Regions from separate parts of the Clostridium cellulovorans 743B genome, predicted to be linked through region 1. Evidence: predicted binding sites of a transcription regulator. Region 1 holds the regulator's gene; each other region holds the start of a gene.
The links. Region 1 encodes HrcA, which represses chaperone genes, less so after heat shock. Its sites were predicted from a motif close to TGTTAGCACTCNNNNNNNNNGAGTGCTAACA; they were not measured.

Region 1 (5,591 bases):
ATGCTCCACTTATTTCAGCAAAGACTGGATTAAATATTAAGGATGTTCTTGAAGCTATAGTAGAAAAGGTACCAGCCCCTGTAGGAGACCCAGATGCATCTTTAAAGGCATTAATCTTTGATTCTTACTATGATAGCTATAAAGGTGTTGTATGCTATGTAAGAGTTAGGGATGGAGTATTAAAGCCAGGAGTAAAAATTAAGTTAATGGTTACAGGTAAGGAATACGAAGTTACAGAAGTAGGGGTGTTTACACCAGGTTATTTCCCAATACCTGAATTAACACCTGGTATGGTTGGTTACTTTACGGCCTCTATAAAAAATGTAAGAGACGCTAGAGTTGGAGATACAGTAACTTATGCGAAGAATCCTGTAACTGAAGCACTTCCAGGATATAGACCAGCAATACCTATGGTATACAGCGGTATTTATCCTATTGATGGAGCTAAATATACAGAATTAAAAGAAGCTTTAGAAAAACTTCAAGTTAATGACGCATCTTTAGCTTTTGAACCAGAAACATCAATAGCCTTAGGATTTGGTTTTAGATGTGGCTTCCTTGGATTATTACATATGGAAATCATCCAAGAAAGAATAGAAAGAGAATTTAACCTGGATATCATAACAACAGCACCATCAGTTATATACAAAATCACTAAAACTGATGGAGAGTTAATCGAGCTTACAAACCCTACAAATATGCCGCAACCTACAGAAATTAGTAAGATGGAGGAACCAATGGTTAAGGCATCGATAATAGCTCCTTCTGATTATGTAGGACCTATTATGGAATTGTGCCAAGACAGAAGAGGTATCTTCAAGGGAATGGATTATATCGAAACTACTAGAGTTATGATAACTTATGAAATTCCGTTAAATGAAATTATCTACGATTTCTTTGACGCATTAAAATCTAGAACAAAGGGTTATGCATCCTTTGACTATGAATTAATAGGCTATACTGAAAGCGAACTTGTTAAGCTTGATATACTTTTAAATGGAGATATAGTGGATGCATTATCCATGATTGTTCCAAAAGAAAGAGCGTATGCAAGAGGTCGTGGAATAGCTGAAAAATTAAAAGAAATAATTCCAAGACAAATGTTTGAAGTGCCTATACAGGCATCTGTTGGTTCAAAGGTAATTGCTAGAGAAACTGTAAAAGCTATGAGAAAAGACGTATTAGCTAAATGTTACGGTGGAGATATTACAAGAAAGAAGAAGTTGCTTGAAAAGCAAAAAGAAGGTAAGAAGAGAATGAGACAGGTAGGTTCTGTGGAAGTACCACAAGAAGCCTTCATGACTATACTAAAAATAGATTAAGATAAAAAAAACAGCCTCTATGGATAAACATAGAGGCTGTTAATTTTAGGAGGTTTTAACTTGAAGTCTTTATATATACATATTCCATTTTGTAAGAATAAATGCTTATATTGTGATTTTAAATCATTTGAAGGAAAAGAAAATCTTATGGAACAATACATAGATAGCTTGATAGTTGAGATGAGTCTTAGGGTTTCAGAGAAGGTACAAAATATTTTTATTGGTGGTGGAACACCTACCTTTCTAAAAGAAGAACATATAAAGAGTCTTGGAGAAGCTATAAAGAAGATTCAAAAGGCTGAGAATTATGAATTTACTGTTGAGGGGAATCCAGGTACTTTTACAAGGGAGAAGCTTCTATTGTTTAAAGACATGGGGGTAAATAGATTGTCTATAGGACTTCAAGCATGGCAAAATAGTCTCTTAAAGGTTTTAGGGAGAATTCACAATAATGACGAGTTTATAGCTAGTTACAAATTGGCTAGAGAAATTGGTTTTAATAATATAAATATCGATTTGATGTTTGGATTACCAAATCAGACAATAGATATGTGGATGGATACCTTAGAAAAAGTAGTAGATCTAAATCCAGAACATTTATCTATATATAGTTTAATCATTGAAGAAGGAACAAGTTTTTATGATTTAAATGAAAAGGGAAAATTACTTGTACCTACTGAAGAAGAAGAAAGAGAAATGTATAACAAGGCTAAAACTTTTTTAGAATCAAAAGGATATAAGCAATATGAAATATCAAATTATTCAAAGTTAGGAAGCGAATGTAAGCATAATTTAGTTTATTGGGAACTTAATGAATATATAGGTTGTGGTTCTGCAGCACATTCTTATATTGATGGCAAACGATATGAAAATCTATCTTGTATAGAAGAGTATATAGATGCAATAAAAGAAAAGGCTGAAGCTGTGAAAGAAGTAATAATAAATAGTGAAGAGGACAATATTGAGGAGTATATTTTCATGGGACTAAGAAAAATACAAGGTATTAGTTTGCAGGATTTTAAAAATAGATTTGGGAAAGATATAAATGAAATATATCCAGAGATTATAAATAGGCATAAATCCGCAGGTCTTCTTATAGTAAATGATGAGAATATAAGGCTCAGCGAGAACGGTATAGAGTTATCAAACATAGTAATGAGCGACTTTATTCTTACTGTTTAGTATGAAATTTAGAACAGAAATGAAAAAAAGAGAAAATGAAAGATTTAACTAGGAATTTGATGGTAGTTTAATATAATAAGAGTTAAATGGTTTTTTTTATAAAAATAGTGTTTTTAGTGATGTTGACAAAAAAATTTGGAGATGTTATTTTAAATACATAGTGATTAGCACTCGATAGAAGTGAGTGCTAATAATGAGGTGATGATTATGGATATGGACGAAAGAAAACTTAGAATTCTCCAGGCTATAATCGACGACTATATAAATACGGGAGAGCCTGTTGGATCAAGAACCTTATCAAAGAAATACAACTTAGGAATAAGTTCAGCTACAATAAGAAATGAAATGTCTGATTTAGAGGAGATGGGGTATTTAATTCAACTACATACATCCTCAGGAAGAATACCATCAGATAAAGCTTATAGGTTGTACGTAGACAAATTAATAGAAGTACCAAAGCTGACCATTGCAGAGGAGAGAGCTATAAAGAAATATATAGTTGATTCTGCTATGTATGAGGTAGATAAGGTTTTAAAATGTACAGCTTCGATTTTATCGAGCTTGACAGGTCTAGCCTCTATTGTCAATACACCTACAACTGAATTAAGTTATATAAAAGCTATAACACTACTTCCAGTAAATAAATCAAATGTTCTGCTTACAATAATAACTGATAGCGGAGTTATTAGACAAAAGGTTTTAAAGACCTTTCATGAGGTTAAAGATGACATCCTTACAGAACTTAATAATCTCATTAATACTTCATTAAAGGGTGCCACCATTGATGATATAACTCATAAGCTTATTTCAGAGCTTAAGGAAGGCTTTAGTGGGCACGAAGATATTTTTATGAGTTTACTTCAGAGTGTTATAGAAAGCCTCCAAGAAGTAGATTTATCTAAAGTATATATTGATGGGGCAGTGAATATTTTAAACTTCCCTGAATACCAAGACATTGCAAAAGCCAAAAGTATGCTAACATTTCTTGAAAATGAAGAAACATTGAAAAATTTATTGAAAATGAATGATAAGTTTTCAATTGTAATCGGTAGTGAAAATAATATTGAAGAAGCTCAAGGTTGCGCTATAATTACAACAACCTATGGAGTCAATGGAAGAACCCTTGGCACAATAGGATTAATAGGACCTACAAGAATGCAGTATTCAAAGGTAATATCTATTTTGAACAATACTGTAGATGAGTTAAATAAGGCGATTACTAAGAATTATGAAGAATAGAGGTGACCTTATGTCAGAAGAAAAAAATATAGATAAAGAAGAATTAAATGATGTAGAAGAAAACTTAGAAGAAGCACAGGTTAATGAGGATTTAGAATTCGAAGGTGTAAAAGAAGAAGCTGACGAAGCATCATCAGAATTTTTACAAAAGAGAATAAAGAAATTAGAAGAGGAAAATAAAAAGCTTTCAAATGAAGTTTCAGCTTATCAAGATAAGTTAACTAGACTTCAAGCAGAATTTCAAAATTATAAAACAAGAACTGCTAAAGAAAAAGAAGGTATCTTTACAGATGCTACTTTAGAAGTTTTAAAAGAAATGCTTCCTGTACTTGATAATTTAGAAAGAGCAGCAACAGTTGATGGAAGTATTGAAGATATAAAAAAGGGTATAGACATGACAGTAAAGCAATTCCAGAATGCTTTAGTAAAATTGAATGTAGAAGAAATTCCAACATCAGAAGGTTTTGACCCAAATCATCATGAAGCTGTTATGCATATACAAGATGATAATTATGGTGAAAATGAAATTACAGAAGTATTCCTCAAGGGTTATAAAAGAGGAGATAAAGTATTAAGACATAGTATGGTGAAAGTTGCTAACTAACAAGGAGGAGAAATAAATGGCAAAGGTAATAGGTATCGATTTAGGAACAACAAATTCATGTGTAGCGGTAATGGAAGGTGGAGAACCAGTAGTTATAGCTAACGCTGAAGGTGCAAGAACAACACCATCAGTAGTATCTTTCCAAAAAGATGGAGAAAGACTTGTAGGTCAAGTTGCAAAAAGACAATCAATAACTAACCCAGATAAGACAATAATTTCAATAAAAAGACATATGGGAACTAACCATTTAACTAAAATAGATGATAAAGAATACACACCACAAGAAATATCAGCTATGATACTTCAAAAGTTAAAAGCAGATGCTGAGAGCTATTTAGGTGAAAAAGTAACTCAAGCTGTAATAACAGTACCAGCTTACTTTAACGATAGCGAAAGACAAGCAACAAAGGATGCAGGAAAAATCGCAGGATTAGAAGTTTTAAGAATAATCAATGAGCCAACAGCAGCATCATTAGCTTATGGTATAGATAAAACTGAAATCAGTCAAAAGATATTTGTTTATGACTTAGGTGGTGGTACATTCGACGTATCTATCCTTGAACTTGGAGATGGTATATTCGAAGTTAAATCAACTAACGGAGATACTCGCCTTGGTGGAGATGACTTTGACCAAAAGATCATAGATCATATAGCTGAAACATTCAAAAACGAATATGGCATTGATTTAAGAAACGATAAGATGGCACTTCAAAGATTAAAAGAAGCTGCAGAAAAAGCTAAGATTGAATTATCATCATCAATGCAAACAAACATCAATCTACCATTCATCACAGCTGATGCTACAGGTCCAAAACATATAGATATGGACTTAACAAGAGCTAAGTTCAACGAATTAACTCACGATTTAGTTCAAAGAACATTAACTCCAATGCAAAAAGCTTTAGACGACGCTAAGATGAATATAAATCAAATAGATAAAGTAATATTAGTTGGTGGTTCAACAAGAATTCCTGCTGTTGTTGAAGCTGTTAAGAACTTCACTGGAAAAGAACCATCAAAGGGTATCAACCCAGACGAAGCTGTTGCAGTAGGTGCGGCAATCCAAGCTGGAGTTTTAACTGGAGATGTTAAAGACGTTGTATTATTAGACGTTACACCATTAACTCTTGGAATAGAAACAATGGGTGGAATAGCTACACCATTAATCGAAAGAAATACAACAATACCAACAAGAAAGAGCCAAACTTTCTCAACTGCAGCAGATAACCAAACTTCAGTTGAAA
Region 2 (5,591 bases), 1.1 Mb from region 1:
GATAAGGTATCATAATGAGCAAGAAAAGTAAGCTCCTCTTCTTGTTTAACTAACTTTTCATTATAATCCATTAACTGCCTATTTTGATCACGTAACTCTTCCTCTGATGCAGAAAGTTCTTCATAAAGGGCTATAATATCTTCCCTTTGATCCAGTACTCTTTTAAATTGTTTAACATTTCGGTTTGATAAAGCCCAAATAATAGTAATAGATATAATATTAAAAGAATATACAATAACTCCTGTCACTGCAGACACATTGCCTAATAAAAATATCGCTATCATAACTTGGCTTATTCCAAACAAATTTAATAACACTGCAGTAATATAACTCGCTTTAGATGCCTTGATGGCAAGATAAATAGAGACCAGTACCTGAAGCTGTGCAAAAATACCGCTAATAGTAGGCACACCATTAACTTTTCTCTGTAAAAAACTGAAGGTTAAAAATAGAATAATAGAAATAAAAATCTTAAGTTTTCTGTACTTTTTACTCTCTAATTGAATAGTCTTATCATCCAAATAACGTTCAATCATATTAGTGCTATTTTGTTCCATAAATATAGTATCCCCTTAGCCTTAAATGTTAAAAACTTTTACTTGATAATTACTACATAAGCGAACCATATTCACACCATAAATGTGATTTAACTTGCTCCTTAATTGTTACAAATACACCCCTATTTATTCCTTTAAGATATTATCCCCATTCGATGTCTTGCTTTATAAAAAATATTATAAATAAATTTCTTATAGTCAAATTACACTTTTTATAAACATATTATTATATAATATTATCATAATTCAAAACAGAAACCAAATTTTTTGTAAGTTTTTGCAAGAAAAAAGAATCTTCCTAAGAAGATTCTTTCTCATTACACATACTTTTTTAATTAAAATCACATTATTCTTAAAAACACATTAAGAGATTTTTTTAGCCTATATAAACTTATAAGAATAAAAAACTGTAAGTAACCTCATATACACAATACAAGCTTCTTTATTTCATTATTTTGCAAATGTTATTTGTAAACTCTACTGGGTCATTTATTGGTAATCCTTCAATAAGAAGTGCTTGATTATATAGTAAATTTGTATATAGTTCTAACTTATCCTTATCATTTTCGTTTGCTTCTTTTAATGCCTTAAATACATCATGATTTATATTTATTTCAAGTATTTTATCTGCTTTTACATGTTCACTATTAGGCATAGCATTTAGAACTTTTTCCATTTCAATAGAAAGGTCACCATCGTTAGTTAAACATACTGGATGATTTTTTAGCCTTTTCGATGATCTTACAGCCTTAATTTTATCTGATAGAATTTCTTTCATGCTATCAAATAGTTCTTTACTTTCTTTTTCTTCAGCTTCAGAAGTTTTATCATTTTCTTCTGGCTCTATACCTAAATCACCACTTGAAACTGATTTAAATTCTTTTTCTTTATATTGCATTATCATCTTTATTGCAAATTCATCTACATCATCAGTAAAGTATAAAATTTCATAACCTTTATCTAATACAACTTCTGTTTGTGGAAGCTTTTCAATTCTTTCAACTGATTCTCCTGTAGCATAGTAAATATACTTTTGATCTTCTGGCATTCTAGAAACATATTCTTCTAAGGAAACCATCTTCTTTTCTTTTGAAGAATAGAACAATAATAAGTCTTGTAATACTTCTTTATTGCTTCCAAAATCGCTATAGATACCATATTTTAATTGTCTTCCGAAAGATTCAAAGAACTTTTCATAGCTTTCTCTTTCGTTTTTAATCATATCTTCTAATTCATTCTTAATCTTAGTCTTTATGTTTTTAGCTATTAATTTTAATTGTCTATCATGTTGAAGAATTTCTCTAGAAATGTTAAGAGATAAATCTTCTGAATCAACTATTCCTTTTACAAAACCAAAGTAATCAGGAATTAATTCTCCACATTTATTCATAATCATAACGCCATTTGAATAAAGTTCTAAGCCCTTTTCATATTCTTTTGTGTAGAAATCATATGGCATTTTTTCTGGGATGTATAAGATTGCATTATAACTTACAGCTCCATCAACACTTATATGAATATGTTTTAGTGGTTTATCAAAACCATAGTGTTTTTCAGAATAGAAGCTATCGTAATCTTCATCCTTTAATTCATTCTTATTTTTTTTCCATATTGGAACCATGCTGTTTACAGTTTGCTCTTCTTTGTATTCTTCATATTCTTTATCAGAGCCTTCTTTTAATCTATTCTTAGTTACTTCCATCTTGATTGGGTATCTTATAAAATCAGAGTATTTTTTAATTATAGATTTTAATCTATATTCTTCTAGATATTCATCATAGTTTTCATCCTCTGTATTAGCTTTAATTTTAAGAGTTATTTCTGTTCCTACGGTATCTTTTTCGCAAGCTTCTATAGTATATCCATCAACCCCTTGAGATTCCCATTTATAAGCGCTATCACTTCCAAAAGCTTTACTTACTACAGTTACAGTTTCCGCTACCATAAATGCAGAATAAAAACCAACACCAAATTGTCCTATTATATCGTAACCATCTTTAAGTTCATTTTCCTTTTTAAATTTTAAAGAGCCACTTTTTGCAATAACTCCAAGGTTCTCGTCAAGGTCTTCTTTTGTCATACCTATACCAGTATCGGAAATCTTAAGTATTCTATTTTCTCTATCCGCTTCTACTCTTATATAGTAGTTTTCTTTATCAAAGCTCACTGATTCATCTGTTAAAGCTTTATAGTAAATCTTATCAATTGCATCACTAGCATTCGAAATGAGCTCTCTTAAAAAAATCTCCCTATGTGTGTAAATTGAATTAATCATAAGATCAAGAAGTCTCTTAGACTCAGCTTTAAATTGTTTTGTCTCCATAATATAAATTCTCCCTTCAAGCTTCTTTTGTTAGCACTCCTAATCGCTGAGTGCTAACACCATAGTTTTTATATATCATATTTTGAAATTAAGGTCAATATTTTTTGTAGTCTATTTTAAGGCTTTTATTGCTACTTTTCTATATTTTTCCCATTATAGCTTCGATTATTTCACTTACTTTGTATGGCTACCACAGGACTATATATAGCCACCTTTTAGCTTGTTCATTTAATTTATTAACATACTATCAACATTATTCTTAAAGTTTACATACAAGTAAACTTTTCATCAGTTCATAAATATATTCGGTTCAATATAATCTAAAAAAACTGTGTAACTTAAATAATATTATACCCAACTATGGCCACCAATCTTGCAGTTAACCTTAATATATATAGAAAATTATTACCATCGCATTAATGTATTAATAATGTTTTTATGTTATATTATACCTATGATTCAATAATATTTATTTGAAGGAGGAATAATAAATGTCGATGAAAATTCTTATGTTACTAGGAGATTATGTGGAAGATTATGAAGTAATGGTTCCTTTCCAAGCGCTTCAGATGGTAGGCTTCACTGTAGACACTGTTTGTCCTGATAAAAAAGCTGGAGATATAATAAGAACTGCTATACATGACTTTGAAGGAGATCAAACTTATAGTGAAAAGAGAGGTCACAATTTTGCACTTAATACTGACTTTAACAGCATTAACCTTTCTGATTATGTCGCTCTTGTAATTCCTGGTGGTCGAGCACCTGAATATATACGTTTAAATAAAAGAGTAATTGAAATAGTTAAAACTTTTGCTAATGACAATAAACCAATAGCTGCCATTTGTCATGGTATTCAAGTACTTACTGCTGCCGATGTAATCAAGGGTAAAACTATCAGTGCATATCCAGCCTTAGAACCTGATGTACTCATGGTAGGTGGTACTTACATTAACCTAGAGTTTGACCAGGCTCACGTGGATGGAAACTTTATTACTGCACCTGCATGGCCTGCTCATCCTCAGTGGTTAGCTAAATTCTTAGAGGTATTAGGCGTAAAGATATCCTTATAAGATAAAAAGAGCCAGCATAAAATGCATATACATGGATTTTATGCTAGCCTTTTTATATCTCCTTCGATTATAACATTGGAATCCTTGACTAATTCATCAAAGCTTTCAAATGTTCTAATAACATCTTGGGTAGTTTTTATTATTAAACTGTCGTAATTTTTATCATTGTTAACCTTGTCGTCATCGTTACCAATCTCTAGTGGTTCTGATTTAGAAACTTCATTTTCTACAACAGTATTATTACTCTGAGCTTCTTTTTTCTCTCCATTACTACAACCCATTAAAGAAAAGATTAAGATTGATCCTAAGGATATTGTTAATGCTTTCTTCATAATATCAAAATATGTAGAATAACTATATATTCTTCCCCCCTTTTGATTTTATTCTTATATTAGTTATATAGATAATTTATTCCATTACAATCATCTGCAGATGGCCCTATTACTAGTCTTCTATCTAATTGACACATAATTGAGAACATATTTATATTATGCTTTAATCCCATTGCATGTCCAAATTCATGCGCAATTACAGCTTGTCTTAGCTGTGGAAGAGACAAGCCATTGTATCCATTAGGGAAATTTTGTATTACCTAGTTAAACCCATTAGGATTTAATCTAATAGTTGTCCATCCCCAATTTTGATTTGGAGGTCCCCACTCTGCCGGGGATTGTACATTATTACCGTATACATAAAAAGATGTCAATCCTAATGTATCTTGATCATTAGCAAACCTGCTTGTCTCATAATATGCATCAAATACGCTGTCAGGTTTATTTCCTGTCTGTGCTATAGAAATTGGAGTTGTAACCCCTGGATTCGATGTAGTATTAACCCAACTACTTACCACTTAGGATGCTAGACCTGCAAATCCTACAGCTGTTGAATCAATATAATAATACCTATTTGCATATCCATAATTACCTACACCTCCATTTAATTTATAGTTGTTAAATGTATTGTATGCATATGTTGGAGTCATATTTAACATAAACGTTACAAAAAAGTAACTAAAGTTAAACTAAATGTTCTTTTTTTCATATTTTCTTTTCATTTCTGCACTTTTCTGTGAAGATACTTTAAATTATTCATTTTTTTGATTCTACCATTTTTTTGTATAAATTTAAGCATATTGCTTAGCAAGTTCTCAACTTATATCTCTTTCTAAAATAGCAAAATTAATCCCCATAATCTCCTCACAGAAATTATTCAAGAAATCAGCTTGACTTATACTCAGTAGGGAACTATTCTTCTACTTATTTCAAAGATGACCTCTAGTTGTGATATCATTACTTATTAGACAGTATACAACCACATTTTTATATAAACAAAGGCACTCCCTATTGGGAATGCCTTTATTATAACAAACATGTTATAGCCGCTAGCTTTCTATTATATTTCCAGTTCTTTCTATAGCATTTCTTATTTCATCAGTTGTAGCAGGATTCTTGTATATTACCTCGATACTTCCTCTAGCCGCATCTATACAAACCTTATTCACTCCATCAAGATCCTCAAGAGCATTTCTCACTTGAGTTTTCATATTTTCATTTGCTAAACCTTTGACTAAATAGTGTTCTCTTTGCATACTAATTCCTCCTTATACTCACAATAATATAATCATTTTATAACGGATATTAC
Region 3 (5,591 bases), 1.9 Mb from region 1:
GTTGATTCTTGATATGTTAGAAAAAGAAAAAAAGGTAATAGCAACTGAACTTTTAGCTAAGCTTAATGTATCAATTGATACTATAAGAAGGGATTTGATGGTTTTAGAAGAACAAGGTATGCTTAAAAGAACCCGTGGTGGAGCAATACCTAAAGTGAAAGTCTATAAACCTAAAAATTTTACAGGTAGAGATATTTTACATGTAAATCCTTTCTATCATGCTATTGCTAAAGAGGCAATCACATATATTAACGAAGGTGATGTTATATATTTAGGTGGGGCAAGTATCGATCATTTAATGTTAAGGTATTTACCAAAGCAGTTTAATTTTACAGTGATAACGAACTCGATAATTACAGCTGATGAACTTCGATGCTGTGATAATATAGATATTTATATTACCTGTGGGAAGGTAAGGAATCATGGAAATATGAGAGATGCTATGGCTCTTGAATTTATTAAGAATATACGTATAGATACAGCTTTTATATCAGGCCCATGTTTTTCAGCTAATTTTGGATTAAGTAACACTTCCTTTGAAGTAGCTGCTCTTCAAAGAGCAGTACTAGAAGCTTCGAAAAAGAGCATATGTCTTGTACCTAATTCCAAGTTAGCGGCGGAAGCAGTTGCAAAAGTGGTCGATACAAGGGGGATAGATATTTTAATTACAGATTGGGAAGCTGTTCAGGAGGAAATTGACCGAATTAAGGAGTTGGGTGTAGATGTTATCCTAGCGAGAGAAACTTAAAATGATTCCAGTTTTTTCGTTTTAATGTTTTTTAGACTACGATGCTTTATTAGAAAAAAATTAAAGCTCTATAGCTGTATGATATATGTATAAAAAGGGATGGTTTATGTTTTATGAAGGAAATTAAAATGAAATTTATAGATGATATTTCTGATTTTATATTTTTAGAAGACAAAATAGAGAGATCAGATATTATTTTTATTCCAGGAGGGTCTCATCCTGAACTAGGTGAATATGCCGCTGAATTATGGAAACAAGGGTTATCGTCTCTTATAATGCCTTCAGGTGGCGTAAGTATCAAAAGTGGAAAGTTTGCTGGAGTAAAATCTAAGAAAGATTTGTATAATAAGGATTACAAAAGTGATTGTGAATTTCTGGTGGATGTACTGATTACAAATGGCGTTGCAGAAAACTCAATTTTATGGGAAGACAAATCTTCTTGGACAAAGGAAAACGCAACTTTTTCAAGAAAGGTAGCTGATGATAGCAAGTTGGAAATTAAAAAAGCTATTCTCTGTTGTAAATCATTCCATGCTAGAAGAGTGCTTATGTGTTATCAGTTGGCATTTCCAGAAGTGAAGTTCTATATTCAGCCTATTCCCTATTATGAAGGTGAAATTCTTATATCAAAAAATAGTTGGTATAAAACTGAAGTTGGTATTAATAGGGTATTAGGAGAATTACAAAGATGTGGAAATCAATTTAATGAAGATATCATAAAGTTAAAGGAAGAGTAATGACCTAATAAAAAATGTTAACAGGTAATGGTGAGAAAGTATTTTAACGAAATTTTTTAGGAAAGTACCCCATAAAAAATATACAACCCTCTAGTTATCAGTGTAATACATGCTGATATAGAGGGTTAAATTAATTTGGTTATGTAGAATGCATAAAACTAACTTTTTTCAAAAATTTATAGTGCTAGCTTTTGTTTTTCGTTAATCTAAGAATTGTTAGTGTTATCAATGAGAAAGTTAAGGATAATGCTAAAATACCAATGGCACAATCCATAAAAAATTCCTGTGGAAGGATTTCAATTATGGGGTCAGTTACGGGATCTAATATCCAATTATCATTATTAAAAGCTAATTTGTGAAAAACCACAAAAATTTTATCAAAAGACAGTATAAAGGTAGTTACTAAAAGTATACTAAAGCCTATAATACTATAAGCAGAATACTTAAGAAAATTAAGCTTTCTTGGTCGCCTCATAACAGCCAAGGTGATAGTTACAGCTATCAAAATAGCTGTAGTGTATTTACAATAGTTAAATACATTTCGCACATCGGCAAAGTGTTGACTTCCTGATGGTGATGAATCTAAGGAAGGGGGATCGAATTCCTTTATACTATTGTTATTTATAAAATTTATGGTGTAATTATAATTTTCTTTAATTTCATCTATCGAAAGCGTTGTTGAGTTTACAATATCATATTGTACAATATCATAGTAATAAATATATTTTGTATTTAGTATAGCTAAAGAGGATAAGATTATTATTACTATGGTTAGGGATATAGTCATTATTGTATCTAATATTTTATTTGTCATTTAGCAGCTCCTTTGATTTAAGAGTTTAAGCTTATTAATATAAATTTTTTCTTAATAAACTTTATATTTTTATTATGTTTGAATTAATTTGGTTTTATTGTGCATAGAAGTAATAGTAGATAAAATATCATAAATGAGTTAAAGCATTAATAAATGGTGTACATGATTAAAAAAATTATAAATGGTTATATTTATAGTGTCTATAATATATTATAGACGAAATTTTAAGAAAAATAGAGATATTCCAAGTAAATATCTTATAAATTAAAGTATTTTCAGATAATTTACAAATTTAAATACATTTTTTATGAAATTAATCTTGATAATAATTAGAATATTAAGTATTATAAAAGTATAAATATTAGCACTCTATCAAGATGAGTGCTAACAACAAAATACATAATAAATTTAGGAGGGGTTTTATAATGAAACTTAGACCATTAGGCGACAGAGTAGTAATCAAGAGAGTTGAAGCAGAAGAAACTACAAAAGGCGGAATTATACTAACGGCTTCAGCGAAGGAAAAACCTCAGATGGCTGAAGTTATAGCAGCTGGTCCAGGAGGCGTAATTGACGGACACGAAGTTAAAATGGAATTAAAAGTGGGAGACAAAGTATTGTTCTCAAAATACTCTGGAAATGAAATAAAGTTTGAAGGTGAAGAATTCATTATTCTATCACAAAGAGAGATATTAGCAGTAGTTGAAAAATAAATTGTTAGAAACAATGTTAAAGTAAGTTGATAAAAAACATGTTAGATCAGGAGGAATAATAAATGGCAAAGCAAATTTTATTAGGCGAAGAAGCTAGAAGAGCTATGCAAAGAGGGGTAGATATCTTAGCTGATACGGTTAAGGTTACACTTGGACCAAAAGGAAGAAATGTAGTATTAGATAAAAAATTTGGATCACCATTAATAACTAATGATGGAGTTTCAATAGCAAGAGAAATAGAGTTAGAAGATCCATATGAAAATATGGGAGCTCAACTAGTAAAGGAAGTTGCTACAAAGACTAATGATGTAGCAGGAGATGGTACAACTACAGCAACGCTTTTAGCTCAAGCTATAATCAGAGAAGGGCTTAAAAACGTAACAGCAGGGGCAAATCCTATGTTAATAAGACAAGGAATCAGAAAAGCTGTTAATGCTACTGTAGAAGAACTTCAAAAGATTTCTAAACCAATAAACGGAAAAGAAGATATCACTAGAGTTGCGTCTATATCTGCAGCTGATGAAGAAGTCGGACAATTAATTGCTGACGCTATGGATAAAGTAGGTAACGAAGGTGTTATAACTATAGAAGAATCAAAATCTATGGGAACTGAATTAGATGTAGTTGAAGGAATGCAATTTGATAGAGGCTATTTAAGTCCATATATGGTTACAGATTCAGAGAAAATGGAAGCATTACTTGAGAATCCATATATTTTAATTACAGACAAGAAAATAGGAAGTATTCAAGAAATTCTTCCTATACTAGAACAAATTGTTCAACAAGGAAAGAAACTTCTTATCGTTGCTGAAGATATTGAAAGTGAAGCTTTAGCTACTCTAGTTGTTAATAAACTAAGAGGAACTTTCACTTGTGTTGGAGTAAAAGCTCCAGGCTTTGGTGATAGAAGAAAAGAGATGCTTCAAGATATAGCTATCTTAACCGGTGGTCAAGTAATATCTGAAGAATTAGGCATAGAATTAAAAGATGCTGAAATTTCAATGCTTGGTAGTGCAGAAAGTGTTAAAATCACTAAAGAATACACTACAATAGTTAATGGAAAAGGTACAAAAGCAAACATAGATGAAAGAATTCACCAAATAAAAGCTCAAATCGAAGAGACTACTTCAGATTTTGATAGAGAAAAACTTCAAGAAAGATTAGCTAAATTATCTGGTGGTGTAGCTGTAATTAAGGTTGGAGCTGCAACAGAAACTGAACTTAAGGAAAGAAAGCTAAGAATAGAAGATGCTCTTGCAGCTACAAAAGCAGCTGTAGAAGAAGGTATAGTACCTGGTGGTGGTACAGCTTATATAAATGCAATGAAGGTTGTTGAAACTTTAAAAGATGAAAACAATGAAGTTCAACTTGGTATAAATATAATAAGAAGATCTTTAGAAGAACCAGTAAGACAAATTGCTGCAAATGCAGGTCTTGAAGGTTCAGTAATTATAGAAAACATTAAGAATAAAGAAACTGGATTTGGTTATGATGCATTGCGTGAACAATATGTAGATATGATCAAGAGTGGAATTGTAGATCCAACTAAGGTTACAAGATCAGCTCTTCAAAATGCAGCATCTGTAGCATCATCTTTCTTAACAACAGAAGGTATAGTAGCGGATATTCCAGAAAAAACTCCAGCACCTCCAATGGGTGGAATGGGAATGGATGGAATGTACTAAAAATAAATATGAAAGCAAGGCTAGAAATAGCCTTGTTTTTTTATTCTTTAATTGATATAAGTTTTAAAACTGTTTATACATTTAGTAAGAATATCAGCAGTATAATCTATATATGAATATCAGTATTAAAACTATTGGAGAATATTTATACTTTTCAAATGCTAAGAATTCCATAAGGAAATAAATTGCAAACAAAGTTGTGGAATGGTTTATTTATGTGGTAATTAGTCAATGATATTAATGTATGTAAAATTAGTAAATAGGGAGTATATATGATAGTTTTAATAGTTTTAGGTTTTATAATAGGAAGTTTTTTGAACGTATGCGTATGTAGAATTCCATTAGGTGAATCTATAGTTTATCCAGCTTCAAGTTGTAGAAGTTGTTCAGAAAAGATAAAAGTCTTTGATCTTATACCAATATTAAGCTATTTGGTCTTGAAAGGAAGATGCAGAACTTGTGGTGAGAAAATTTCTATTAGATATCCCTTAATTGAGTTGTTAAATGGATGCTTATTCGGATTAATATATTGGAGATATGGTCTTAATCTTGTGTCTATAAAGTTCATTATAATGATAGAATTCCTAATTGTAATAGCGTTAATTGATTACGATACTAAATATGTTTACTCTAAAAATACTTATAGTGGAATGGGGATAGGATTAATTTTAGATATTTATTTGCAGGCTTTTAATAAGATATGCATAATAGATTATTTACTTGGATTACTTTTGGGTATTGTAACCATTGGAACTATAGTTGCAGTAACTAAGGCTATGGGAGCTGGAGATATAGAGATTTCTGCATTGATTGGAATTTTTGTAGGATGGAAACTAATGTTGCTAACAATCTTCTTTTCTTTGGTTATCGGTTCAGTTATCTCTATAATATTAG

Region 2: the regulator HrcA is predicted to act here: its motif matches at 2,909-2,939, upstream of htpG (molecular chaperone HtpG).
Region 3: the regulator HrcA is predicted to act here: its motif matches at 2,659-2,689, upstream of groES (co-chaperone GroES).

Annotation. Positions count from the first base shown of each region.
Region 1 covers NC_014393.1:1,737,522-1,743,112, forward strand. The annotation lists gene lepA (translation elongation factor 4) at 1-1,322, shown strand, start outside; gene hemW (radical SAM family heme chaperone HemW) at 1,383-2,504, shown strand; gene hrcA (heat-inducible transcriptional repressor HrcA) at 2,712-3,743, shown strand; gene grpE (nucleotide exchange factor GrpE) at 3,733-4,347, shown strand; gene dnaK (molecular chaperone DnaK) at 4,364-5,591, shown strand, end outside.
Region 2 covers NC_014393.1:626,199-631,789, reverse strand. The annotation lists gene CLOCEL_RS02670 (putative bifunctional diguanylate cyclase/phosphodiesterase) at 1-557, opposite strand, end outside; gene htpG (molecular chaperone HtpG) at 1,000-2,880, opposite strand; gene CLOCEL_RS02660 (DJ-1/PfpI family protein) at 3,372-3,950, shown strand; gene CLOCEL_RS02655 (hypothetical protein) at 3,989-4,282, opposite strand; gene CLOCEL_RS22175 (matrixin family metalloprotease) at 4,342-4,509, opposite strand; gene CLOCEL_RS02650 (hypothetical protein) at 4,543-4,800, opposite strand; gene CLOCEL_RS22675 (hypothetical protein) at 4,801-4,941, opposite strand; gene CLOCEL_RS02645 (heavy-metal-associated domain-containing protein) at 5,332-5,538, opposite strand.
Region 3 covers NC_014393.1:3,650,063-3,655,653, reverse strand. The annotation lists gene CLOCEL_RS14875 (DeoR/GlpR family DNA-binding transcription regulator) at 1-748, shown strand, start outside; gene CLOCEL_RS14870 (ElyC/SanA/YdcF family protein) at 862-1,485, shown strand; gene CLOCEL_RS14865 (TIGR01906 family membrane protein) at 1,670-2,299, opposite strand; gene groES (co-chaperone GroES) at 2,725-3,012, shown strand; gene groL (chaperonin GroEL) at 3,075-4,697, shown strand; gene CLOCEL_RS14850 (prepilin peptidase) at 4,970-5,591, shown strand, end outside.